2 regions of the Arthrobacter flavus genome follow, and region 2 is predicted to be linked to the other one. Evidence: predicted binding sites of a transcription regulator. Region 2 holds the regulator's gene; the other holds the start of a gene.
What was found. Region 2 encodes LexA, which represses DNA repair genes until DNA is damaged. Its sites were predicted from a motif close to TCGAACANNTGTTCGA; they were not measured.

Region 1 (3,721 bases), on a different contig from region 2:
CGGGGCAGGCAGCCTCACGGTCACGGATGGAAAGGAGGAAGCAGTCCGGTGGAAAGGTGATGTGCCAGCGAACACTGTCATGCTGTGGGCGAGTTGCTTCGCCCGGGACAGGCGCATCGCCGCGGCCTGTGCATAGAGGCTCATCACCTGGTGCATTCCCGCGAGGGTAGTGACCGGCGTCGAAAATGAGCGGGAAAAGATCATCTGTTTTTTGTCCGTGCGCTCCGTTTCCAGTTCGATGCACGGGACACCGCGCAGTTCCAGGATGGTGCGCTGCAGAAGGACCGAGAATTTCCGTCGCATCAGCAACGGGTTGGCAGCACGAAGGTCAGCGATGGTGAACACGCCGATGGCGTTAAGCCGTTTTCCGAGTCGGCTAGCGACACCCCAAACCCCGGTGACCGGCACCCGCGACATGATGTGGTCGATCTGGGCCCCGGGCATGGTGTCGAGATTGCACACCCCACCCATCGCAGGGTTTTGTTTGGCCACCCGGTTGGCGAACTTGGCAAGGGTCTTGGTCGGAGCGATGCCGACGCAGACCGGCAACCCCGTGTGCAGCGCCATGGCGGCCCGGATGCCCCCACCCTGATCCTGCAAGGACTGCGGCGAACCCGCGAGACCCAAAAAGGACTCATCGATCGAGTAGACCTCCTGCCAGGCGGCGAAGCGACCCATCAGCTCCATCGCCCGTGAACTCAGGTCTCCGTACAGCTCATAGTTGCTGGAACGCTGAATGAGCCCCCAGCGGGGGGCCTGTGCGGAAATTTTGAACCATGGCTCGCCGAGTGGAATGCCGAGAGCTTTCGCCTCATTGGACCGGGCCACCACGCAGCCGTCGTTGTTCGATAACACCACCACGGGTACCCCCGCCAGGCTGGGATCGAAGACACGTTCACAGCTGACATAGAAGCTGTTGACATCGACGAGGGCGATCCGCGACGGTTTGCTGCGGCCGGTGGCTGCCGCCGACGGGTAATGGCCCGGGCCATCGGGCACTCGGGAATGGCCTTCGCCTCTCGCTGCGACTACACGTAGTGCAGGCAACGGGTGACTACCCCCCACACGGACAAGTCGGACAGTTCAGCGACCGTGATATCCGGATAGTCGCGATTCTCCGCTTTGAGGATGACCCCGGTGACGCCAAGATGCAGCCGTTTGATCGTCAACTCGCCGTCCAGGATCGCCACCACCACCGAGCCGTGGTGGGGTGTCAACGACCGGTCCACAATCAGCTCATCCCCGTCATTGATGCCGGCACCTGACATGCTGTCCCCGGAGACCCTCACGATGAAAGTGCAGGTGGTGTCCTTGATTAGGTGTTTATTGAGGTCAATCCCCCCGTCGTAATAGTCCTGCGCGGGCGAGGGGAAACCTGCAGGAACGGAGACCGGGGCGACGTCGGTGAGTTGGCCTGGCGGGGTTCCGTGTAACTGAGCAATATGGGCTACAACGGTCACAGCATCCCTCTATTAGTACATATATTCGAACTAAATAAGCGTAACATCCGACCCGGACCTTTCAGCGGGGCGACGTCAGATGCGTGGTCGGCGCAGTGCTAGATTTTCACGGGGACACGGCAACACCACGGACGGCCACCGCCGGCCGGGTGACCGACTGAAAGAGTAGGACACGAGTGATGGACTGGATCTGGTTCCCCGTGATGGCAATTAGTGCCGCGGGATTCGGCTTTGCGGGCGGGTGGGCAGCAATCGCAGCGGACCGTCGCCGACGCCTGCCAGAGGCTGCCGCCAGCGCTCAGGTCGATGTGGCTGAACCCCCTCGGCTGCGGGAAGCTGATTGGGCCGTGTACTGGCAGAAGGACAACATCTGGGTGTTGACCAACACCGGCTCAGCCAAGGCAACCCTGGTGGACGTGCAGTTCGAGCAGTTCGCTGTGGAATCGTCGAATCTGCGAAACACCATGCAGACCTCGGGGGAGGCCACGTTCAGCGGTTATCTGCGGGGAAACAAGCCGGCTGTACTGGTTTCGTGGGCCACGGAAGGTAGCGAGCAGCGGGGCCCTGCGCGACGCGCCATCCCGCTACAGGGCAACCGCCGCTGGCAGGACTGGTGAACTGGAAGGACTGCTGAACGACCCTCCGAAGACGCCTTGGTGCGCGCTTCCCGCTCAGCTGAGCTTCCCGATTCTTTTCCGGAATTTTGTTTCAGCTTCGCGTTGGATCGACGCTTCTGCCTCATGGAGCACTCCGTAGGCGAAGGTAGTCTCTCCGGCCCGTCGCCCAGCCCGGGATGCTTTGAGGAGAAACTCCTGAAACAGCACGCTATCGCGGTGGGTTCCCAGAATGTTCTGGATGGTCTCCGACGACTTCATTGACTTTCCCACCTGCCCGCCGAAAGTGAACCCTGAGCTCCCCTCGACCGACCTGATCGCGTAGCGCAGGCGCTTGGACCTCTTGCGCACGTCATGCAGTAGCTCCAGTTGTGAGTCCAGCTCTGATGCGCGGCTGGCACGTTGAGCGGATTTGGCCACGATCTTCTGCTGCCGGTTGACCGCTGGTGGAAGCTTCGTGGCGGCCTTCCCGCCGTTTTTCAAATCGCCCCTCAGCGGGATCCGGGCGGTGAACTCATCAAGGGCGTCAAGGGTAGCGAAGTATTCAGCAGAATTGAGGTCCCGGAGGACTGCTGAGTAAGCCTTCTCGTACCGGGCGGCGGAGGACTTGTCCAACCGCCTCATCAGGTGCCGGGGGATTGACCCCGGTGGCCGCTGGGCTATGCGTGACGGGATCAACGCCTGCATCACTTCCGCGTCACGGGCGGCACTCAAAGTCCTGCCGAGTGATTTCAGTTGTCCTTCGAGCTCACCGGCCGGAGCGACCTCCAGCAGTGGCCGATAGGTTTTCAGCATGCTGCGCAGCGTGCGGGCCTTCACCCGCAACTGGTGCAGCGAACCTGCCTCGTGGCGGCGCACCCGCGGATCCCACGCCATCAGTTCGGCGGCCACCTGGCGGAACGAAGCAGTCAGCACATTCCGCACGGAGCCGGGCTTACCGTCGATCGGGACGGGCTGCGGTTGGCCGCCCATGGCACGGGCCAGTTTCGATGTCCTGCCAGCTGGAGCGGCGCCCGCGTTCAACAAGGTGTGCTCGACGGCGTCCACCAGGGCCTCCCGGGCGTCGTCGGGAGCGGGCTCTCCGCCCTGCACTTCTGCCTCCCACTCACGCCAGGACCGTTCGACGCCGGTGGTCAAGTCTTCGGCGTCGACCACATCGTCGCTGATTTCGATCAGCGGCGTGCCATCCTCCCCCACGAGAGTAGTGATGGTCCGGGTGGTGGTGATTCGTGCAACTGGTTCGAGGGCCCGATGCCTGACATGGACCCGAACCAGGTCGAGTACCTCCGCCGGCGGTGTCTCGTCCGCGCCCGACAGCGGCACCTGAACCTCAAGCCGGTCCGCGACCGCCGGGAACTTGGTGTGCCAGCCTGCGTCTTTGCCTCCGCGCCGCCGCCGCAGGGTTATGCCGTGGCGCAGCAGCGCCCGGTCCGGCAGATCGAAGTACAAGGCTTCGAGCACCACGGTACCGCCGTCGTCCACCCTGGCCACGCCGGTGATGCCGGTCAGGTCGGGAACCACCGCCTGGGTGCTGACGTCGTATTTTCGCTCGATCTCCAACGATTCGGTGCGTGTCATCGTCCCATTATTGCGTCTGGTGTCCAGCGCCCCTCTGTTCACGGGCTACCCGAGGTAGCTCGCAGCTCC
Region 2 (8,675 bases):
CACCGACCGCCCTGAGTGGTGTCGCTTTCACCAAGGGCCACGGCACCGGAAACGACTTTGTCCTGGTCACCGACCCGGACGGTGAGCTGGAGATCGGGCCCGACGCCGTCCGCACCATCTGCGACCGGCACCGTGGCATCGGCGCGGACGGGTTGATTCGCGCGATCAGATCCCGCCACCTGCCGGAGGGGCGGGTGCTGCTCCAGAGTGATCCGTCGGCCGAATGGTTCATGGATTACCGCAACTCGGATGGCTCGCTGTCGGAAATGTGCGGCAACGGCGTCCGGGTCTTCGTCCACCTGCTGGTCTCCGCAGGGCTGCTCAGCCTGGCCGAGGGGGCCACGGCGTCGATCGCCACCCGCGGCGGGATCAAGCTGGTGGAACGGTCCGCCGATGGTTACTCGGTGGATATGGGTCCCTGGGAGTTCATCTTCCCCGATGCTGCAGCATCACGGGCGACCGATTCCCTGGTGGAGGCCGATGGGCTGGAGGTTCCGCGGCCTGCCCTGTCCATCAGCATGGGCAACCCCCACACGGTCGTGGCACTGGCTGAGCCTGCCGAGCTGGATGCCGCACTGCTGTTCACCGCGCCGGTCGTCGACCCAACGCCCGTGGACGGGACCAACGTCGAATTCGTGGTGCCGTATGATCCGCTGGTGCACGACGGCGTCGGGCGCGTCAGGATGCGAGTCCATGAACGCGGCGTGGGCGAGACCCTGTCCTGCGGGACGGGGGCGTGCGCGGCGGCGGCGGCCACGAGGTTCTGGGCCGGGGCTGAAGCGCCCCTCACCTGGCGGGTTGAGGTGCCCGGCGGCGTCGTCGGCGTCCGCTTCCATGCTGGACCTGACGGGCGTGAACACGTCAGCCTGAGCGGGCCAGCCGTCCTGGTGGCGACCGGCACCCTCCTCTGAGGACTCCCAGACAGGCCCGCGGTGCGCTGGCGGTGAGGTGTCAAGCGGAGGAATTTCAGGCGGTGAGGCGTTCCACCCTGATAATCCTGAACGACTTTGAGGTAGCAGTGCGGGACACCTCGAACCCGTCGGCCAGCTGATCCGCAATCCACTTTTGCAGCGAGTCAGCGCCGAGGTTCTTCTGCACCACCAACCAGGCGGACCCGCCGGGGGACAGCCGGGGAAGCCACTTCAGCAGCAGGGCGTGCAGCTCGTCCTTGCCCACCCTGATCGGTGGATTGGACCAGATGGTGTCAAAGGTGGCGGCGGCGTCGACCTCTTCCGGGCGCTGTGCCAGCACCTTGCCCAGCCCCAGCAGTTTCGCGTTCTCGGCGGTCAACGCCAGGGCCCGTTCGTTGACGTCGACGGCGACCACTTCGGCGTCGGGCGCCAGCAGGGCCATGGTGAGTGCCAGCGGACCCCAGCCGCAACCGATATCGAGCATCCGCGGGCCCACCGGATCGGGCGCCTCGGCGAGCAGGATGCGGGTGCCTTTATCGATCCCGTCGGAGCTGAAGATGCCCGAGGAGGTCACCAGGGTGCGCTCCACTCCAGCCAGTACCGTGCGGAGCGGTTTGCGGGTCTCCGGGCCGGACGGCTGGGCGCTGAAGTAGTGGGAATCCATAACAAACCAGCGTAGTCGAGCCGCCGACGGTTTCCGGAACCCGGTCAACCCCGGATCCGTGAGCAACCTGGACATCCGTGAGGGAGATCTCGGCCACCAATGTCCAGGTTGGTGCGCCCGGTCCACTTTGCTCACCGATTAGGCACGCACCGTCAGCGGAATCAATTGCGCGCTCAGTGAAGTGCCTCACCTGATCCGGACCGGGGCGACTACCATTGAAGGACACCACTTTAGGGAGCGTATGACCACGAATAACGGGGGACCGGCGACGCCGGAACCAGAGATCGGCCCAGCCGAAATTCAGGCAGTGATTGATCGGATCCTGGCTAAAGACGAGGCGGCTGCCGCGAAGGGCGCGGGCAATCGTTTCGTTGGCGTCTCATCCGGGCACGACGACGAACGCTCGTCCTACGACGGCGACCAGCAGGACCTGGACGAACGGCGCGCTTTGCGACGCGTCGCCGGACTTTCCACCGAGCTCGAGGACGTCACCGAGGTCGAATACCGGCAACTCCGCCTTGAGCGTGTTGTCCTCGCCGGGCTGTGGAGTGAAGGCACCTCCGAAGATGCCGAGAACTCGCTACGGGAGCTGTCAGCGTTGGCGGCCACCGCCGGATCCGAGGTCCTCGACGGCATCGTCCAGCGCCGCCTCAAGCCAGACCCCGGCACCTTCCTTGGCTCGGGTAAGGCCCAGGAGCTCAAAGACATCGTGGTCGCCACCGGCGCCGACACGGTCATTGTGGACAGCGAGTTGTCCCCGTCGCAGCGTCGCGGGCTTGAAGACATCGTCAAGGTCAAGGTCATTGACCGGACCGCGCTGATCCTCGACATCTTTGCCCAGCACGCGAAGTCGCGAGAGGGCAAGGCCCAGGTTGAACTGGCCCAGCTCGAATACCTGCTCCCCAGGCTGCGTGGTTGGGGCGACTCCATGTCCCGGCAGGCAGGCGGCCAGGTCGGCGGCGCCGGTGCGGGTATGGGTTCCCGTGGACCCGGCGAAACGAAGATTGAACTCGACCGGCGGAAGATCCGCACCCGGATGGCGAAGCTGCGCCGGGAAATCAGCGGGATGAAACCAGCCCGGGAAACGAAGCGGGCCAACCGCCGTCGTAATGAGATCCCCTCGGTCGCCATCGCTGGCTACACGAACGCCGGCAAATCCTCGTTGCTGAACCGCCTCACCGACGCTGGCGTCTTGGTGGAGAACGCGCTGTTCGCCACCCTGGATCCGACAGTTCGTAAGGCAGAGACAGCCGATGGGCTGGGGTACACCCTCGCCGATACGGTGGGGTTCGTCAGGTCGCTGCCCACCCAGCTGGTGGAGGCCTTCCGCTCAACGCTTGAGGAAATTGCCGACTCGGACCTGATCCTTCATGTAGTGGATGTGTCGCACCCCGATCCGGAGGGGCAGATCGCCGCCGTGCGGGAAGTGCTCTCGGAGGTCGACGCCCGCAAGGTCCCCGAAATCATTGTCCTGAACAAGGCCGATGCCGCGGATCCGTTCGTGATTGAACGCCTGCGGCAGCGCGAGCCCCGGCACGTGGTGGTGTCAGCCCGGACGGGCGAGGGGATCGCCGAGCTCCTCGAGGCTGTCAGCGCCGCTATTCCCCGGCCGAGCGTGAAGCTGACCCTTCTCGTGCCGTACGAGCGCGGCGACGTCGTCAGCCGGCTGCACCAGTCCGACGCCGAGATTCTGACCCTCGAGCACGTTGAATCGGGCACCCGACTCGACGTCATGGTCCGCGAGGGTCTTGCCGCCGATCTGGAGGAATTCCGCCAGCATGCCTGACAGCGGTACCACGGGGCCGCTGGAACTTCTTGATGCCGCCGTCGAAGCCATGGGCGGCGAGAACCGGGTGGGTCAGCATGAGATGACCCAGCGGGTCGCCGAGGCGTTAACAAGCGGGGACCACCTGCTGGTGCAGGCGGGCACGGGCACCGGTAAGTCGTTGGCCTACCTGATCCCGTTGATCTCCCACGCCCTGACCCACGACAAGCCGGCCATCGTCTCCACCGCCACACTGGCGTTGCAGGCCCAGATAGTCGGACGCGACGTACCCCGGCTGTTGAAGGCCCTCAAAGGCAAGTTGCCCCGCCCCGTCGACGTGGTGCTCCTCAAAGGGCGCGGCAATTACGTCTGCAAGCACAAAACGGGCGGGGGATTCCCCGAAGAGGGGGCACCCGATGCGCTGTTTAGCCTTGGCGAGGACACCGCCGCACCGCACCCTTCCGCCGGCCCGGCCACCCCGCTGGGCCGCGAGGTTGTCAGGCTCCGGGAATGGGCCGAAACCACCGACACGGGAGACCGGGACGAGCTCACCCCGGGTGTGAGCGAGCAGGCGTGGCGGCAGGTATCGGTGACCAGCATGGAGTGCCTCGGCGCACAAAAGTGCCCGGTCGCTGCGGAATGCTTCAGTGAACGGGCCCGGGCGAAGGCAGGTGACGCGGACATCGTCATCACCAACCACGCGATGCTCGCAATCAGCGCCTTCGAAGGGCTTGCGGTGCTGCCCGAGTACGACGTCGTCGTCATCGACGAAGCCCACGAACTGCATGACCGGGTCACCGGCGCGGTCTCCGGCCAGCTGTCGGCGGGGATGATCTCCGCGGCCGCGTCGGCCGCACGGCGGCACCTGTCAATCGCCACCGAGGCCCTCGACTCCGCCAACCGCTTCTTCGAATCGACCGTCACGGCGATTCCCACGGGATTGATGGCCGCCGGACTCACCGAGGAGCAGGAGACGGCGATCACCCAGGTCCGCGAAGCCTGCCGGGCAGTGCTCTCGGATGCCAAGGGAGACGGGCCGACCCCAGCCGACGGCGGACGTCAGATGGCAAAGTCCCATGTCCTCGCCGTCTTCGAACTGTGCGAGCGGCTGCTGACGGCCACTCCGGCCGGGGAGGTGCTCTGGGCATCACGGCCCAGCACCTTCTCGCCGGGCACCGGGTATTCACAGCCCGACGACGACGCCCCCGCGACCATCAACATTGCTCCGCTGTCCGTGGCTGGGAAGCTGCGGGAGGGATTGTTCGCGGATCACACAGTGGTCCTGACCTCGGCAACGCTCGCCATCGGATCCGAGTTCGGGCCGGTTGCCGGTTCGCTGGGTCTTGCGGGTGCCTCGGCGCCGTCGTGGACCGGCGTCGACGTCGGCAGTCCTTTCGACTATCCGAAGCAGGGCGTGCTGTATGTCGCGAAGGATCTGCCCAAGCCGGAGCGGGGCACCTCACCTGAGCAGCTCGACGAACTGGAGGTACTCCTCAAAGCGTCACGGGGCGGAGCGCTGGGACTGTTCTCTTCCCGTCGTGCTGCCGAGGACGCGGCCGAAGCCCTGCGCCCCCGGGTCGACTTTGACATTCTGTGCCAGGGCGAATCGTCAATGTCAGCGCTGGTCAAACAGTTTTCGGAGGAACCGGACACCTGCCTCTTCGGCACCATGTCACTCTGGCAGGGCGTCGATGTGCCGGGCCGGTCCTGCAGGCTGGTCACCATCGACCGTATTCCCTTCCCGCGCCCCGACGACCCCCTCATGACTGCACGCACGCGGGCCGTGGCGAAAGCCGGCGGAAATGGCTTCATGAGTGTCTCGGCGACCCACGCGGCCGTCCGGCTCGCCCAGGGTGCCGGCCGCCTCATCCGCGCGGCCGAGGACAAGGGGGTGGTGGCCATTCTCGATTCCCGGCTTGCCAACGCACGCTACGGATCCTTCCTGCGTGCCGCGCTGCCGCCCTTCTGGTCCACCACTGACCGCTCGACGGCGGTCGGCGTCCTGAAGCGACTGGCCGGCAAACCCACACCGCCGAATAGCTAGCGCCGGTGGGCTCCGGCCCTTCTAGCCTGCCAGAGCTAACTTCCCAGCGGGTTAGAGGGCGCGCATCACCGAGACAACCTTGCCCATGATCGTGGCAAGGTCTCCCAGGATCGGCTCGTACTGGGTGTTCTGAGGGAGCAGCCAGGTGTGGCCGTCACGTTGGCGGAACGTCTTGACCGTCGCCTCGTCGTCGAGGAGTGCGGCCACAATGTCACCGTTCTGTGCCTCCTGCTGGCGGCGGACCACTACCCAGTCACCGTCGCAAATGGCGGCGTCAATCATCGAGTCGCCATAGACGCGCAGCATGAACAAATCGCCGTGACCCACCAGTTGGCGGGGTAGGGGCATGACGTCTTCCACCACCTGATCGGCCAGCACCGGCCCACCGGCGGCGATCCGTCCCACCATCGGGACCATTGCTGCATCGATTGCGCCGCCGACGTCGGGCAGCGTGCCGCGGTCCGATCCTTCGTCACCACTGCGCTGATCGTGGTCAAGGGTCAGAGGCAGCAGAATCTCCATGGCGCGAGGGCGCTTGGGGTCTCGCCGGAGGTACCCCATCCGTTCCAGCTGCGACAGCTGATGCGTGACGCTGGAGAGGCTGGCGAGCCCCACCGTGTCCCCGATCTCCCGCATTGAGGGTGGATAGCCGTTGGTTCCGATCGCTCGCTGGATGGTCTCAAGGATCTTCTTCTGCCGGGGCGTCATGCCCTTGGGCACCTGACGGCCACGTGGGCGGCCACGGGTTGGTAGGGCTGCCGGGGGAATGTCTGAGCTCTGCTCGCCCAGTGGTTCGGCGGACTCTTTCACGGTCGCTGTCCCTTCGATAAGAATCCATGGACCCCGGCAGATCCCTGTGTTTTGGGGGCCGAGCTTATTTTGTCAGTGGCGGATGATGTGCTGGTTTCTGCTGGATCCCGAACCTTCATCCTTGCCCTAACGGTATGGGAGTTGGAACCCGTTTTCAAACATTTGTTCGATCGTGTCTCGACAAAGTTCGTCAATCAGTGCTAAAAATAAACCAGCAGTAATTCGAAGATAAGTTCGAACAAAACGGGAATGGCCGGTTTTAGCTCGAACATCTTCTTCAACCTTCAGGGTTGGTGCCGGATTCATACCCCGGCACCGAATGGACTGATTCGAGAGTACAGAGAGGTGTATCCATGTCTGTCATCACCACGCACCAGAATTTCCCCACCACCGAGAGCGGCTCGACCAAGGGTAGCCCCACCAAGCTGCGGCTCACGCGCAGGGGCCGGCTTCTGCTGGTCGGATTGCCGATCGTCCTGCTGGCATCAGCTGCCCTGATGCTGGCCGGATTCTTCAACTCGCCCGCGAAAGCCTCGGCCGAAGGCGGCGAGGTCACCCAGACCGTCAGTGTCAGCGTTGCGGCCGGGGAAACCATCTGGCAGTTGGCTACCGAGTTCGCCCCGGACCGCGACCCGCGCGTCGTCGTCTCCGAGATTGTCGAGCTCAACAGCCTGGGCACGTCAGTGCTGCAGGCAGGTCAGCAATTGGATGTGCCCGCCAACCGGTAAGCCTGCCCGGACGCCACTTCCCACGGCCAGTGCCTCACGCCGCCAGGACATCCCCGCAGAACCCTCCAACCCGGTCGGCCAGTTTCGGCCACCGGGTGCGGAGTTTCTGCGATCGCCACGGTGACCAGGATGACGGTGGAAGACCCACCGATTCTGCACCAGCACCACTCCACGCTTAACCTTGATAGGTGAGCGAACAGTTTGAGCGGTTGAGCCGGCTACCCCTGCGCGATGATCTGCGGGGCAAGCACCCCTACGGGGCGCCACAGTTGGATGTCCCCATCCTCCTCAACGTCAACGAGAACACCTACGGGGTTCCGGACGATGTTCGGCAGGCAATCGTCGAGGCGGTCAGCAGGGAAGTCGTGGGTTTGAACCGCTACCCAGACCGGGAATTCACTGAACTCCGGACCAATTTGGCGCGCTACCTCGGCCACGGCCTGACGCCGGAGAACCTGTGGGCTGCCAACGGATCAAACGAGGTGCTGCAGCACCTTCTGCAAGCCTTCGGCGGACCGGGCCGATCCGCAATCGGCTTCCCCCCGACCTACTCCATGTATCCGCTACTGGCGAGCAGCACCGGCACCCGCTACATCGCAGGTCGGGGAAATGAGAAGTTCGACCTCAACGCCGAGGACGCGGCCCGTGAAGTCCGACAGTCCGGCGCCAACCTGGTCTTCCTCTGCTCACCCAACAACCCGTCCGGCTCAGCGCTGGGCCTGGACGTGGTGGAAGCGGTGTACGAGGCCAGCGAGGACGCCCAGGCGATCGTCATCGTCGATGAGGCCTACGCGGAGTTCGCCCACTCGGGCACCGTGAGTGCCCTGAGCCTGTTGGCAGGACGGGAACGGCTGGTGGTATCCCGCACAATGAGCAAGGCCTTCGCGATGGCCGGGACAAGGCTCGGCTACCTGGCGTCGGCGCCCGAAGTCGCTGACGCGCTCCGACTGGTCCGCTTGCCCTACCACCTGTCGGCCATTACCCAGGCGGCAGCGAACGCGGCCCTGACCCACTCTGACCTGTTGCTTGCCAACGTGGAAAACATCAAGGTGCAACGCGACCGGATAGTGGCCGGGCTTCTGCAGCTCGGATTGACCCCGGTTCCCTCGGATGCCAACTTCGTTCTCTTCGGTGGCCTGGACGACCCGCACCGGATCTGGCAGGGCCTGCTTGATGGGGGAGTGCTCATTCGCGACGTCGGTATTCCCGGTCACCTCCGGGTCACCGCTGGCACAGAGACGGAAACCACAGTGTTCCTCGAGACCCTGGGTGCCCTGCTGGAGCGGGCCGTCTCCTAGACTGGTAAGAGACTCTTTTCAAGCGGCGCCCGGTGCTGTCCCTACCGTCACCCATCCGCTACGTATCAATCGAAGGATAGCCATGAGCGTGGAAACCACTGTCGGACGCACTGCGAGCCGGGAACGGACCACCAGCGAGTCGTCGGTGTTTGTCGAGCTCGATCTGGACGGCACCGGACGCGCGGAGATCAGCACCTCGGTGCCGTTCTACGACCACATGCTGACGGCGCTGGCCAAGCACTCACTGATCGACCTCACGGTCCGTGCCACCGGTGACACACACATCGATGTCCACCACACCGTCGAGGACGTTGCCATCACCATCGGCGAGGTGCTGCGGGAAGCCCTGGGGACCAAGGCGGGCATCCGCCGGTTCGGCGAAGCGAGCGTTCCGCTGGACGAGGCACTGGCCAACGCCGTCGTCGACATCTCCGGACGGCCATACCTGGTGCACA

Region 1: a site for LexA is predicted at 1,474-1,489, ahead of ABD059_RS06360 (LexA family protein). Genes of this name have one in related genera too.

Annotation. Positions count from the first base shown of each region.
Region 1 is NZ_BAAAIJ010000020.1:37,727-41,447, forward strand. Features, by position in the region: gene ABD059_RS06355 (Y-family DNA polymerase) at 1-999, opposite strand, end outside; gene ABD059_RS06360 (LexA family protein) at 1,029-1,460, opposite strand; gene ABD059_RS06365 (hypothetical protein) at 1,640-2,077, shown strand; gene ABD059_RS06370 (CYTH and CHAD domain-containing protein) at 2,132-3,652, opposite strand.
Region 2 is NZ_BAAAIJ010000036.1:40,445-49,119, reverse strand. Features, by position in the region: gene dapF (diaminopimelate epimerase) at 1-911, shown strand, start outside; gene ABD059_RS09320 (class I SAM-dependent methyltransferase) at 967-1,575, opposite strand; gene hflX (GTPase HflX) at 1,817-3,361, shown strand; gene ABD059_RS09310 (ATP-dependent DNA helicase) at 3,354-5,384, shown strand; gene lexA (transcriptional repressor LexA) at 5,436-6,092, opposite strand; gene ABD059_RS09300 (LysM peptidoglycan-binding domain-containing protein) at 6,548-6,922, shown strand; gene ABD059_RS09295 (histidinol-phosphate transaminase) at 7,111-8,220, shown strand; gene hisB (imidazoleglycerol-phosphate dehydratase HisB) at 8,303-8,675, shown strand, end outside.